3 regions of the Arthrobacter sp. TMS2-4 genome follow, and region 3 is predicted to be linked to each of the others. Evidence: riboswitches for the same ligand, from Rfam matches in the RefSeq annotation. Region 3 holds a riboswitch; each other region holds the start of a gene.

Region 1 (3,769 bases), on a different contig from region 3:
CGGCTGATTTACGCACCCGAATCATGACTCAAAGAACCGGGGGGCCCGGTGCTACCGTGTGCTCACCCAGCACCATCGGGGCTCCGCGACCGGTGCCCCGTCGGACCAGCCAGGAGGAATCATGAGCGTCGTCACCAACGTCTCCGAGTGCACTGTCCACAACTGCTCGTTCAACCACGACGGCTGCACGGCCGTCGCGATCACGGTGTCCGGCGTGGAGGAACACGCCACGTGCGCCACCTTCATCGACACGTCCGTCAGCGGCGGTCTGCCGAAAGTGATCGCGCACGTCGGTGCGTGCCAGCGCTCCGAATGCAGCTTCAACCACGACCTGCTGTGCAGCGCGCCGGCCGTGAAGGTGGGCCCGGGCGCGGACGCCGCCGACTGCCTCACCTACACGCACCCCTGAGGGTGCGGGGACGACCGGTCAGATCTCGACGCGCCCGCTGTCGGTCTCGAACGTCACCGACATGACGCCGGGCGTGCCGTTGGGGGCGATCCACTCGACCTGCACGTCGTCGAGCGTCTGCTCGACATCCGTGCCGAGCCAGTCGGTCACGCGCTCCGACGAGCCGGCAATGGTGAGGCAGTCCAGCTTCACCGAGGCGGGGCGGGCCTTCGAGGGGTGGAGTTCCTCCGTGCCGTCGTCCCAGCGCAGCAGATAGGGGACCTGGGGGTCCGCGATGAGCCCCTTGATGCCGATCTGCTGCCAGGTGAGCTCCTGGCCGTCCGGGAACTTCCGGTTGCCGGGCACGGAACTGCGGCCGAGGCGCTCCTCGAACGGCGCCAGATCGTCGACGGCGACGCACCAGCCCATCCAGCCACCGCCGGCTTCGGAGCGGGCGCGGACGGCCTGGCCGAACGGGGCCTTGTCCGACGCCGGGTGGTTCAGCACCTCGACGACCTCCAGGTACTGGCCGTTGACCAGGGGAAAAATCATGTTGCGCGTACCGAAGCGGGGGTGTACACCACCCTTCACCGGCTCCACGCCGAGCTTGGCCGAGATCCGCTCGGCCGTCGCGGCAAGTCCATCGGGTTCGCAGGCATAAGATACATGGTCCAGGCGCATGCGGCTATCTTGGCACTAAGTGATCTGGGTCTCGACTAAGGCAAGCCTTACTCCGCGACGCGTGTCTCGCAGCCGGATCGGGAGCGCGTCTGCGGGCTGCTTCACGGAGGGTCACACGGTTGCCGGATCCCCCCGGATCGGCTTTCATGAAGGCAGGTCATGAGTGCCAGCACACAGCCCCGGCTTGCTGGCCGGCAACCCTCCAACCGCGGTGGGGTGCCCCGGGTGAGGACCAGGTCCGGCGTCCCATCGGCGCCGTTCAAGCGCGGGCTCCTGCGGGGTCCGGTCTCCCCGAACGGCGGCGCCGGCGGGAGCCGGACAGGCGGAGCCCCTGATCAGAGGGAGCACCATGTCCAACGATTGGTCCTTTGAAACACGCCAGATCCACGCCGGCCAGGTGCCGGACCCGGCCACGGGGGCGCGAGCGCTCCCCATCTACCAGACGTCGTCGTTCGTCTTCCCCAGCGCGGAGAGCGCCGCGAACCGGTTCTCCCTGGCGGAACTCGCGCCCATCTACACGCGGATCGGCAACCCGACCCAGGAGGTCGTCGAGACCCGCATCGCGAGCCTCGAAGGCGGCGTCGGCGCCCTGCTGCTGGCCTCCGGCCAGGCCGCGAGCACCTTCGCGGTACTGAACGTCGCTGAGGCGGGCGACCACATCGTGGCCAGCCCCAGCCTCTACGGCGGCACCTACAACCTCTTCCGGCACACGCTGAAGAAGTACGGGATCGAGACCACGTTCGTCGAGGACCCCGACGATCTCGACCAGTGGCGCGCGGCACTCCGACCGAACACCAAGCTCTTCTTCGGCGAGGTGGTCTCCAATCCGCGGCAGGACGTCCTCGACATCGAGGGCGTCAGCGCCGTCGCCCACGAGCACGGCATCCCCCTGATCGTCGACAACACACTGGCCACGCCCTACCTGATCCGGCCCATCGAATGGGGTGCGGACATCGTGGTCCACTCGGCCACCAAGTACCTCGGCGGGCACGGCAACGCCATCGCCGGGGTCATCGTGGACTCCGGCGCCTTCGACTTCGCGCAGCACCCCGACCGGTTCCCGGGCTTCAACACGCCGGACGAGAGCTACCAGGGCCTCGTGTACGCCCGCGACCTCGGGGTGGGCAGCGCGCTCGGCGCCAACCTCGCGTACATCCTCAAGGCCCGCGTGCAGCTGCTCCGCGACCTCGGCTCGGCCGTCTCCCCGTTCAACGCCTTCCTCATCGCCCAGGGACTGGAGACCCTGAGCCTGCGCATGGAACGCCACGTGCAGAACGCGCAGGCCGTCGCCGAATGGCTGGAAGGGCACGACGACGTCGAACGCGTCACCTATGCCGGGCTCTCCTCGAGTCCCTGGTACGACCGCGGGCGGAAGTACGGGCCGAACGGCACGGGAGCGATCGTGAGCTTCGACATCGTCGGGGGACTCGATGCCGGAAAGCGCTTCGTCGACGGGCTCGAGCTGCACTCGCACGTCGCGAACGTGGGCGACGTCCGTTCGCTCGTCATCCACCCCGCGTCGACGACGCACAGCCAGCTCGGGGCGGAGGCGCAGCTCACCGCCGGCGTGCGGCCCGGCCTGGTCCGGCTGTCCGTCGGCCTCGAGCACATCGCCGACATCCTGGCCGACCTGGATGCAGGCTTCCGCGCCGCCAAGGGGGCCTGAGGGTTCGTGACCACGTACCCTCCTGCCCCGCTGCCCGCCCGGACGCACGGAGCGCCCCCGGACGGAGATGGGCTGCTCCGTATCGCGTCCATCGGCCCGCTGGCCCTCGAGACCGGGGGGACGCTGCCCGACGTCCAGCTGGCGTTCGAGACCTGGGGCCGGCCGAACCGGGACGGCTCCAACGCCGTCCTCGTGCAGCATGCCCTGACCGGCAGCTCCCACGTGGCCCGGGGCGCCTCGGAGGAGGAGGGCTGGTGGGACTCCCTCGTGGGTCCCGGCCGTACGGTGGACACCGACCGCTACTTCGTGGTGTCCGTCAACATGCTGGGCGGCTGTTACGGCTCGACGGGACCGGCCAGCCTCGCGCCCGACGGCGCGCCGTGGGGTGCACGGTTCCCCTTCGTCACCATCCGCGACGCCGTCCGCGCGGAGAGCCTGCTCGCCGACCAGCTCGGCATCGGGCGCTGGCACTCCGTGCTCGGGGGGTCGATGGGCGGCGCCCGGGCCCTCGAATGGGCACTGATGTTCCCGGACCGCGTGGAGCGGTGCGCCGTCATCGCCTGCACTGCCGCCAGTTCGGCCGAACAGATAGCGTTCGCCCAGGCACAGCTGCAGGCCATCCGGCTCGACCCCGCCTACCGCGGCGGCGACTACTACGACGGCCCCCCTCCGGAAGCGGGCCTCGGCCTGGCGCGGCGCATCGCGCACATCACCTACCGCGCGGAACAGGAACTGGAAGCACGCTTCGGTCGAGCGGAGCAGGACGCCGAGCGGCCCGTCGGGTCCGCCCTGCCCGCCGACCGCGGGCGCTACCGGGTGGAGAGCTACCTGGACCACCAGGCCGACAAGCTCGTGGACCGCTTCGACGCGAACAGCTACGTGATCCTCACCGAGGCGCTCATGAGCCACGACGCCGCACGCGACCGCGGGAGCCTGGAGGACGTCCTGGGGGCGGCGACGTCCGAGTTCTTCATCGCCGCCGTGGACACCGACCGGCTGTACTTCCCCTGGCAGTCCCACCGGCTCGCGGCCGG
Region 2 (3,769 bases), on a different contig from region 3:
CATGAACGTCACGGTGTCGGAGACGTTGCGCGAGAAGCCCATCTCGTGGGTGACCACGACCATGGTCATGCCCGCCGCCGCGAGGTCCGTCATGAGCGCCAGGACGCCCTTGACGAGCTCGGGATCCAGGGCGGAGGTGGCCTCGTCGAAGAACATCACCTCGGGGTCCATGGCCAGCGCGCGGGCGATCGCGACGCGCTGCTGCTGGCCGCCGGAGAGGTTGCCGGGGCGGACGTCGGCCTTGTGTTTCAGGCCCACGAGGTCAAGCTGGGCGAGGGCCTTGCCCCGGGCCTCCTCCGCCGACATCTTCCGGAGCTTGCGCAGGGCCAGCGACACGTTGTCCAGCACGGTCTTGTGCGGGAACAGGTTGAACTGCTGGAACACCATGCCGATGCGCCGTCGCAGCTCGTCCGGGTTGTCCTTCAGGACGGACCGGCCGTCCAGCAGGATGTCCCCCTGGTCCGGTTCGATCAGCCGGTTCAGGACGCGCAGGAGGGTGGACTTGCCGGACCCGGAGGGGCCGATGACCGACGCCGTCGTGCCCCGCTCCACATGCAGGTCGATGCCGCGCAGCACGTGGTTGGAGCCGAAGGACAGGTGCAGGTTCCTGCCCGTCAGGGTGCCTGATTCCGGGGTTCTCATGCCTTCGCTCCTTCGCCGATCGGTGCGGCCAGTTCGTCCGGCTCGAGCTTCTGCTGCTTGCCCACGCGGAGCCGGTTGTCGATGAAGTTGACCAGGTGCGTGAGCGGGATGGTCAGGCACAGGTAGAGCACGCCGGCGGCGATGAGCGGTGACAGGTTGCCGGTGTTGCTCGCGGCGTCGTTGCCCACCCGGAAGAGCTCGCGTTCACTGGCGACGAGGCCGATGAAGTAGATGAGCGAGGACTCCTTGATGAGCGAGATGAACTGGTTCACCAGGGCGGGCAGCACGCGCCGCACGCCCTGCGGGATCACCACCAGCTGCATCGACGCGCCGTAGCTGAAGCCGAGGGCGCGTGACGCCTCCAGCTGTCCCTTCTCCACGCTCTGGATCCCGGAGCGGAAGATCTCCCCGATGTAGGCGGAGGCGATCAGGGACAGGGCGAGGATGCCCAGCGGGTACGGGCTCGTGCTGCCCGTGATCTCCCGGAGGATCGGTCCGAGACCGAGGCCGATGAGCAGGATGATCACCACCGCGGGCAGGCCGCGGAAGATGTCCGTGTAGACGCGGGCGATCCACCGCAGCACGCGGTTGCGGGAGATGCCCATGACGGCGAGGATCATGCCGACGATGGTGCCGATGATCCCCGAGGCCAGGGCGAGCATGAGCGTGTTGGGCAGTCCGACGGTCAGGAGGTCCGGCAGGACCGCAGCCATCGCCTCCCAGTCGAAGAAGGTCTTGCCGAGCTGTTCGAGGGCATCCATGCAGGGACCGCTACTTTACGTCCACGGCTTTGCTGCCGGGCTTCCAGTCGGAAGGCATCTCGCGGTCCGGGTACCACTCCTGGGTGAGCTCGGTCCAGGTGCCGTCGGCGACGACGGCGTCGAGGCCCGCGTTGAGGGCGTCGATGAGCGGCTGGTTGTCGCTGTTCACGGCGTACGCGGTGAAGTTCTCCGTGTTGATGATGGTCTCGGCGATCGTGGTGTCGTCGCCGTCCTTCACCTGGCCGGTGGCCTGCTGCGACGGAGCCACCCAGGCGTCGACCTGCCCGTTCTTCACGTTCGCGTAGACGGTGTTGTAGTCGGGGAAGCGCACGGGCTCGAGGCCGAGGGTGTTGGACACGTAGTCGTCCTGGACGGTGCCCTGGACGACGCCGACGCGGGTGTCCTCCGAGAGGGAGTCGAAGCCCGTGACGGAGGAACCGTTCTTCGCGACGACGGCCATGTACCCGAAGTCGTAGCCGTTGGTGAACCCGACGTTCTCGCGGCGCTCCGCGGTGGTGGAGATCGAGGAGGATCCGACGTCGAACTGCTTGTTCTGCACCTGGGCGAGGAGCGCGGAGAAGTCCGTGGACGCGAACTCGACCTCGAGGCCCAGCTTGTCGCCGATGGCGCGCAGCAGTTCGTTGTCGTAGCCGGTGAACACGCCGTCCTCGAGGAAGATGTTCGGCGGGGCGTCGGAGAGGGTGCCGACACGCAGCGTGCCGTCGGTGATGAGGCCGAGCTCCGCCGTGTCGATCTCGTCGATCGACGTCGTGGTCTCGGTCGTGTACTGGTCGAGCGACTGCTGGTCGCTGCCGGCCAGGGCGTCGGTGGTCTCGGCGGGTTCGCTGCTGCCGCTGCCGCAGGAGACGGTCAGGGCGAGGAAGGGGACGGCGAATGCCGCCAGGACCTTGCGGGAGATGTTCATGGTGTCCTTCGGAGTGCCGGCCCGGAGGAGGGCGCGGGGAACGGGGTGGTACGGGGATGCCGGGTCACGGCGGGGGGACAGGCTGCTGGGTGACACGCTCACTGTTCTGGGGTGTGCGCGGGTACGGGTGCCGTCACCGGGGAATGGTCCGGGACAGGCCGCACGACGCCGTACTTGCCAACCGGGGGACTGGTCCCGGCGGCCGAATCTTCACCTGGAGCACCCCACTACGGGAGAGGGTTGCTGTCCAGCCGGCCAGGGCCGATGGCTGGAACTCTTGATTGCAGGCAAAACGCTAGGGCAGCACGAAGCACCGGGTCAAAACGAGGAGGACCGGAATCCGACACTTGACGTAGCAGAAGGGCCCCGGAGGGCGGTTTTGTGGCGGAGATTACACGAAGCGGTCCACGAGGTCGCCCAGCTCGGCGGTCAGGGCCCTCGAGGTACGGAGCTCCTGGCCGTCGATCGAGAGCACCGGCGCGAGCAGCCGGATGCTCGAGATCAGCCACACGGCATCGGCGTCCAGGAGGTGGCGCGGCTCCAGCGGTCCGTAGCCGAGCTCCCACCCCTGCTCCTTCGCCGCGGCGAACAATGCGCTCTGCGAGGTCCCCGCGAGGATCCCGCTCTCGAGCTGCGGCGTGAGGAGGGTTTTCCGGCCGTCGCGGTCGTAGGCGAGGAGGACGGTCGACGTCGGTCCCTCCAGGACCTTGCCGTCGGAGGAGGTGAAGATGACGTCGTCGGCCCCGTGCGCCTTCGCATACCGGACGGCAGCCATGTTGACCGCGTACGAGAGGGTCTTGGCGCCCAGGAGCAGCCAGGGTGCCCGCTGGGCGACGGTGCTGTCATAGCCGCGCTCGAGGAACAGGACCTTCAGGCCGGTTTCGCGCTGCCGGAGGGTGGCGTCCGGCACGCGGGCCACCTGGACCCAGGCCGTGGCCCGTCCGGCGCCCTCCACGCCGCGCGTGGCGATCAGCTTCACGACGGCGTTCCGCTGGTCGGGTTCCTCCGCCGCGAACTCGCGCAGCCCCGTGCGGATCGCGCGGCTCCACGCCCCGGCGTCCGGCACGGCGAGATCCAGGGCGGCGGCCGACGACGCGAGGCGGTCCAGGTGTGCCTGCTCCTTGCGGGGCGCCCCGTCGACGGCGAGCAGGGATTCGAACAGGCCGTCCCCGCGGGTGGCGCCGAGGTCGGTGGCCATCAGCTGCGGCTGGGACGCGTCGACGACCCTGCCGTCGTCATGGGCCGGGTCCAGGAACACGAGAACAGTCATGGCCCACAGCGTATCCCCCGGTGCTCAGGCGTGCCGCGCCATCCGGTACAGGAGGTTGTCGCGCACCATGGGCCACTCGTGGGCCAGGACGGAGTAGACGACGGTGTCCCGCAGCTCGCCGTCCCGCGTCCGGCTGTGGCTGCGGAGCACGCCGTCCTGCTTCGCGCCGAG
Region 3 (3,769 bases):
GCCGCCGCGGCCGGGGCGACAGCCGCCGCGTACTGTGCCGGCGCCGCGGGGGCGGCAGCAGGAGCAACGTACGCTGCGGGAGCGGCCTGCGGTGCGGGGGCGGTCTGGGGTGCGGCCACGGTCACCGACACCGTGCGGACGGGAGCCGCAGCGGCACCCGTCGGGATGAGGATGGTGTCGCCCGGGAAGATGATCGAGGAGACGGACAGGCCGTTCGCCGTGAGGACGGCGGAGAGGTCCACGCCGTAGCGTGCCGAGACGGCACCCAGGGTGTCGCCGGAGACGACCGTGTGCGTCGTGGAAGCGGCGGGAGCAACAGCCGGGGCTGCAACGGCAGCGGGGGCCGTCGTCGTGCTCTGCGTGGTGTACTCACCGGCGTTGGCGGTGCCCACAGCGGTGAGTGCGAGGCCCGAGGTGACGGCGGCGATGGCGACGGGGCGGCCTACAGCGGTGGCGTGGGCCTTCGCTGCGCGGGACAGGCCCTGGAGAGCGAGATTTCCGTCGACGTCGGCGCGGTGGCGTGGTGAAGTGGTGTTTCGTGACATGGTGTTGTACCTCTCCCATGCCTGCGGGGTGAGCTGTCGGGTTCGGATGGGAGTCACCCGGCCGCGCGCATCACCGGTGGGTGGTACGGCACGACTTAACCCCGAGGACGCCTGCAGGTTTCCCTGCGCGCCCGGTGGAACTGGTGGTTCCCCCGTCCCTGCCTTACTGGTTGCGAACGAGTCCCGGACGACGGCAGGGCTCGGCAATCCGTCCAGAAGCGCCCCACGGTCGCGGAGGCACTCGCTGACAATACCCAGGTGCTCCTCGATTTGTCACATTTTTGTAACGGGAGGTAGGGTGCCCCTCAACCGCGCAGCGCCCGCCAGCGACGAAGCGCGAGGAACGTCCCCGCCGCGCTGAGCGCGAGCAGCATCGCCTGCTGCACATAGAACCACTCCGTGACCACCACACCCGGGCCGCCGACGGCCACCAGGATGCTGCTGACCAGCGTGAGTGTCAGCGCGGTGCCGACGTACGAGAGCGTCTGCCACAGCCTCCGGTCCTGCGCCCGGCTTGCCGATCTCCAATCCTCCATCCCTCCACCCTAGGTGCCGCACGGCGTGCCTCCGCCGCCCCATCCGGAGCAGCGCGCAGGGGCCGGCTCATACGGGGACACATGGTTTGGTTCTGCGGCGGCCTGGTGTCAGACTCGACCCGACCATCCCGAGCGGCTGAGAGATCTGGCTCACTGACGCCGCAGCAACCCTGGCCCCCGCGATCCCGCGGCGACATGAGGGTGCTACTGCCAGGACGATGGAGGAAACCATGAGCAGCGCCACGGCCGCCTTCGGCCGCCACCCCGATCCCCGGTCCTGCCCCGCAGTATCCCGACCCAGCAAGGCAGGTGCCTGATGGCAGAACGTTCCTTCGGCTTCCGGACGCGCGCACTGCACGCCGGCGGCACTCCCGACGCCACCCACGGGGCCAGGGCCGTCCCGATCTACCAGACGACGTCCTTCGTGTTCAAGGACACCAACGACGCCGCCAACCTGTTCGCCCTGCAGAAGTACGGCAACATCTACTCGCGGATCGGCAACCCGACGGTCGCCGCGTTCGAGGAGCGCATCAGTTCCCTCGAGGGCGGGATCGGGGCGGTGGCGACGGCGTCGGGCATGAGCGCCGAGTTCCTCACCTTCGCGGCGCTCTGCCAGGCCGGTGACCACATCGTCGCTGCCTCGCAGCTGTACGGCGGCACGGTCACCCAGCTCGATGTCACGCTGCGCCGCTTCGGCATCGAGACCACCTTCGTCCCGGGGACGGATCCTGCGGACTACGCGGCCGCCATCCGGGACAACACCAAGGCGGTCTACGCGGAGGTGATCGCGAATCCCTCCGGTGAGATCGCCGATCTGGCGGGCCTGGCCACGGTGGCCCATGACGCCGGCGTCCCGTTCATCGTCGACTCCACGCTGAGCACGCCGTACCTGGTGCGTCCCATCGAACACGGTGCGGACATCGTCATCCACTCGGCCACCAAGTTCATCGGCGGACACGGCACCACGCTCGGCGGCGTGATCGTGGAGAGCGGCCGCTTCGACTGGGGCAACGGCAAGTTCCCGATGATGACCGAACCCGTGCCGTCCTACGGCAACATCCAGTGGTGGGCGAACTTCGGGGAGTACGGGTTCCTGACGAAGCTGCGCACAGAACAGCTCCGCGACATCGGACCCTCGCTCTCGCCGATGTCCGCCTTCCAGCTCCTTCAGGGGGTCGAGACCCTCGCGCAGCGCCTGGACGAACACCTGGAGAACGCGCAGGCCGTCGCCGAGTGGCTGCAGGCGGACCCGCGGGTGGAGTACGTCAACTACGCCGGCCTCCCTACCCACGCGCATCACGAGCGGGCGAAGACCTATCTGCCGCAGGGGCCCGGATCCGTGTTCAGTTTCGGTATCAGGGGCGGCCGCAAGGCGGGCCAGAAGTTCATCGAGTCGCTGCAGCTCGCCTCGCACCTCGCGAACGTGGGCGACTCCCGCACCCTCGTGATCCACCCGGGCTCGACGACGCACCAGCAGCTCTCCACCGAGCAGCTCGCCGCGGCCGGCGTCCCCGAGGACCTCGTGCGCATCTCCGTCGGGCTGGAGGACCTCGAGGACATCCTCTGGGACCTGGACCAGGCCCTGGAGGTCGCGGTGAACTCCTCCGACGACGCTTTTGGGGACCTGCCGCAGGAAGCGGCCGGAGAGAACGACGGCGACGCCTCGGCGACGCGGGCAGTGGGAGTGGGAGCATGAGCAGCACCGGCAGCGTGATTCCCGAACGGACCTGGGAGGGGCCCACGGCGCCCGAACGGCTGAACCTGCTGCGGACCGCACGGTCGGTGGCGATCGTCGGGGCCTCGGACAAGCCCTCGCGCGCATCCTACTTCGTCGCGACCTACCTGCAGTCCTCCTCCCCCTACCGCCTGTACTTCGTGAACCCGGTGGCGAAGGAGATCCTCGGCCAGCCGGCCTACGCGTCGCTGAAGGACCTGCCCGAGGTGCCCGACGTCGTCGATGTGTTCCGCAAGCACGATGACCTGCCCACGGTGCTGCAGGAGACGCTCGACGTCGGCGCCAGGACGCTCTGGCTGCAGCTGGGATCATGGCACGAGGACGTCGCACGTGAGGCCGAAGCCGCGGGCCTGGACGTGGTCATGGACCGGTGCATCAAGATCGAGCATGCACGCTTCCACGGCGGGCTCAACCTCGCCGGGTTCAACACCGGCGTCATCTCCTCCCGGCGGCAGCTCACCTCCTAGCGGCGGTCGGACACCCCGGGCCGGTCGGTCTCTTCCGGCTGTCCGTCGGCCGTCCGATGTGCCCCTGTCCTGTCCTGGGCCGGCTGGTTCGCCGGCGTGCCCCGAGCGGGCTCGTCCGTGCCGGGCTGATCCACGGCCGCCTGATCCGCGGCGGGCTGATCCACCGACTCCTCCACGACGGGCTGATCCGCGGCGGGCTGATCCGCGGCCGCCTGCTCCACGACGGGCTGATCCGCGGCCGCCTGCTCCACGACGGGCTGATCCATCAGCCGCTCCGCGACCGGCTGATCCGCGGCGGGCTGATCCGGGGCGGGCTGATCCACCGGCTCCTCCACGACGGGCTCGACTGCCGGCCCGGGTGCCGGGGCGGGGGCGAGAAACCAGACCCTGTCCGGCGCGGTGGGGGCCCGCCGATCCGGGGACGAGACGACCTTCCCCCACGGGTCCCCGCCGGGAACGGTCGGAGCCGCCGGTTGTGCTTGCCTC

The links. Region 3 has a riboswitch for S-adenosylmethionine ahead of ACX80F_RS08785 (O-acetylhomoserine aminocarboxypropyltransferase/cysteine synthase family protein). Riboswitches for the same ligand answer to the same signal wherever they lie in the genome.
Region 1: another riboswitch for S-adenosylmethionine. It lies ahead of ACX80F_RS04920 (bifunctional o-acetylhomoserine/o-acetylserine sulfhydrylase); the one in region 3 lies ahead of ACX80F_RS08785 (O-acetylhomoserine aminocarboxypropyltransferase/cysteine synthase family protein).
Region 2: another riboswitch for S-adenosylmethionine. It lies ahead of ACX80F_RS13265 (ABC transporter substrate-binding protein); the one in region 3 lies ahead of ACX80F_RS08785 (O-acetylhomoserine aminocarboxypropyltransferase/cysteine synthase family protein).

The regions. Positions count from the first base shown of each region.
Region 1 is NZ_JBTNDI010000002.1:391,612-395,380, forward strand. It holds gene ACX80F_RS04910 (DUF1540 domain-containing protein) at 122-409, shown strand; gene ACX80F_RS04915 (VOC family protein) at 428-1,069, opposite strand; SAM riboswitch class IV at 1,225-1,341, shown strand; gene ACX80F_RS04920 (bifunctional o-acetylhomoserine/o-acetylserine sulfhydrylase) at 1,419-2,735, shown strand; gene metX (homoserine O-acetyltransferase MetX) at 2,766-3,769, shown strand, end outside.
Region 2 is NZ_JBTNDI010000011.1:3,820-7,588, forward strand. It holds gene ACX80F_RS13255 (amino acid ABC transporter ATP-binding protein) at 1-642, opposite strand, end outside; gene ACX80F_RS13260 (amino acid ABC transporter permease) at 639-1,403, opposite strand; gene ACX80F_RS13265 (ABC transporter substrate-binding protein) at 1,414-2,328, opposite strand; SAM riboswitch class IV at 2,494-2,611, opposite strand; gene ACX80F_RS13270 (aminodeoxychorismate lyase) at 2,720-3,598, opposite strand; gene ACX80F_RS13275 (GNAT family N-acetyltransferase) at 3,623-3,769, opposite strand, start outside.
Region 3 is NZ_JBTNDI010000005.1:90,283-94,051, reverse strand. It holds gene ACX80F_RS08795 (LysM peptidoglycan-binding domain-containing protein) at 1-545, opposite strand, end outside; cyclic di-AMP (ydaO/yuaA leader) riboswitch at 551-730, opposite strand; gene ACX80F_RS08790 (hypothetical protein) at 851-1,081, opposite strand; SAM riboswitch class I at 1,202-1,306, shown strand; gene ACX80F_RS08785 (O-acetylhomoserine aminocarboxypropyltransferase/cysteine synthase family protein) at 1,398-2,777, shown strand; gene ACX80F_RS08780 (CoA-binding protein) at 2,774-3,283, shown strand; gene ACX80F_RS08775 (hypothetical protein) at 3,280-3,769, opposite strand, start outside.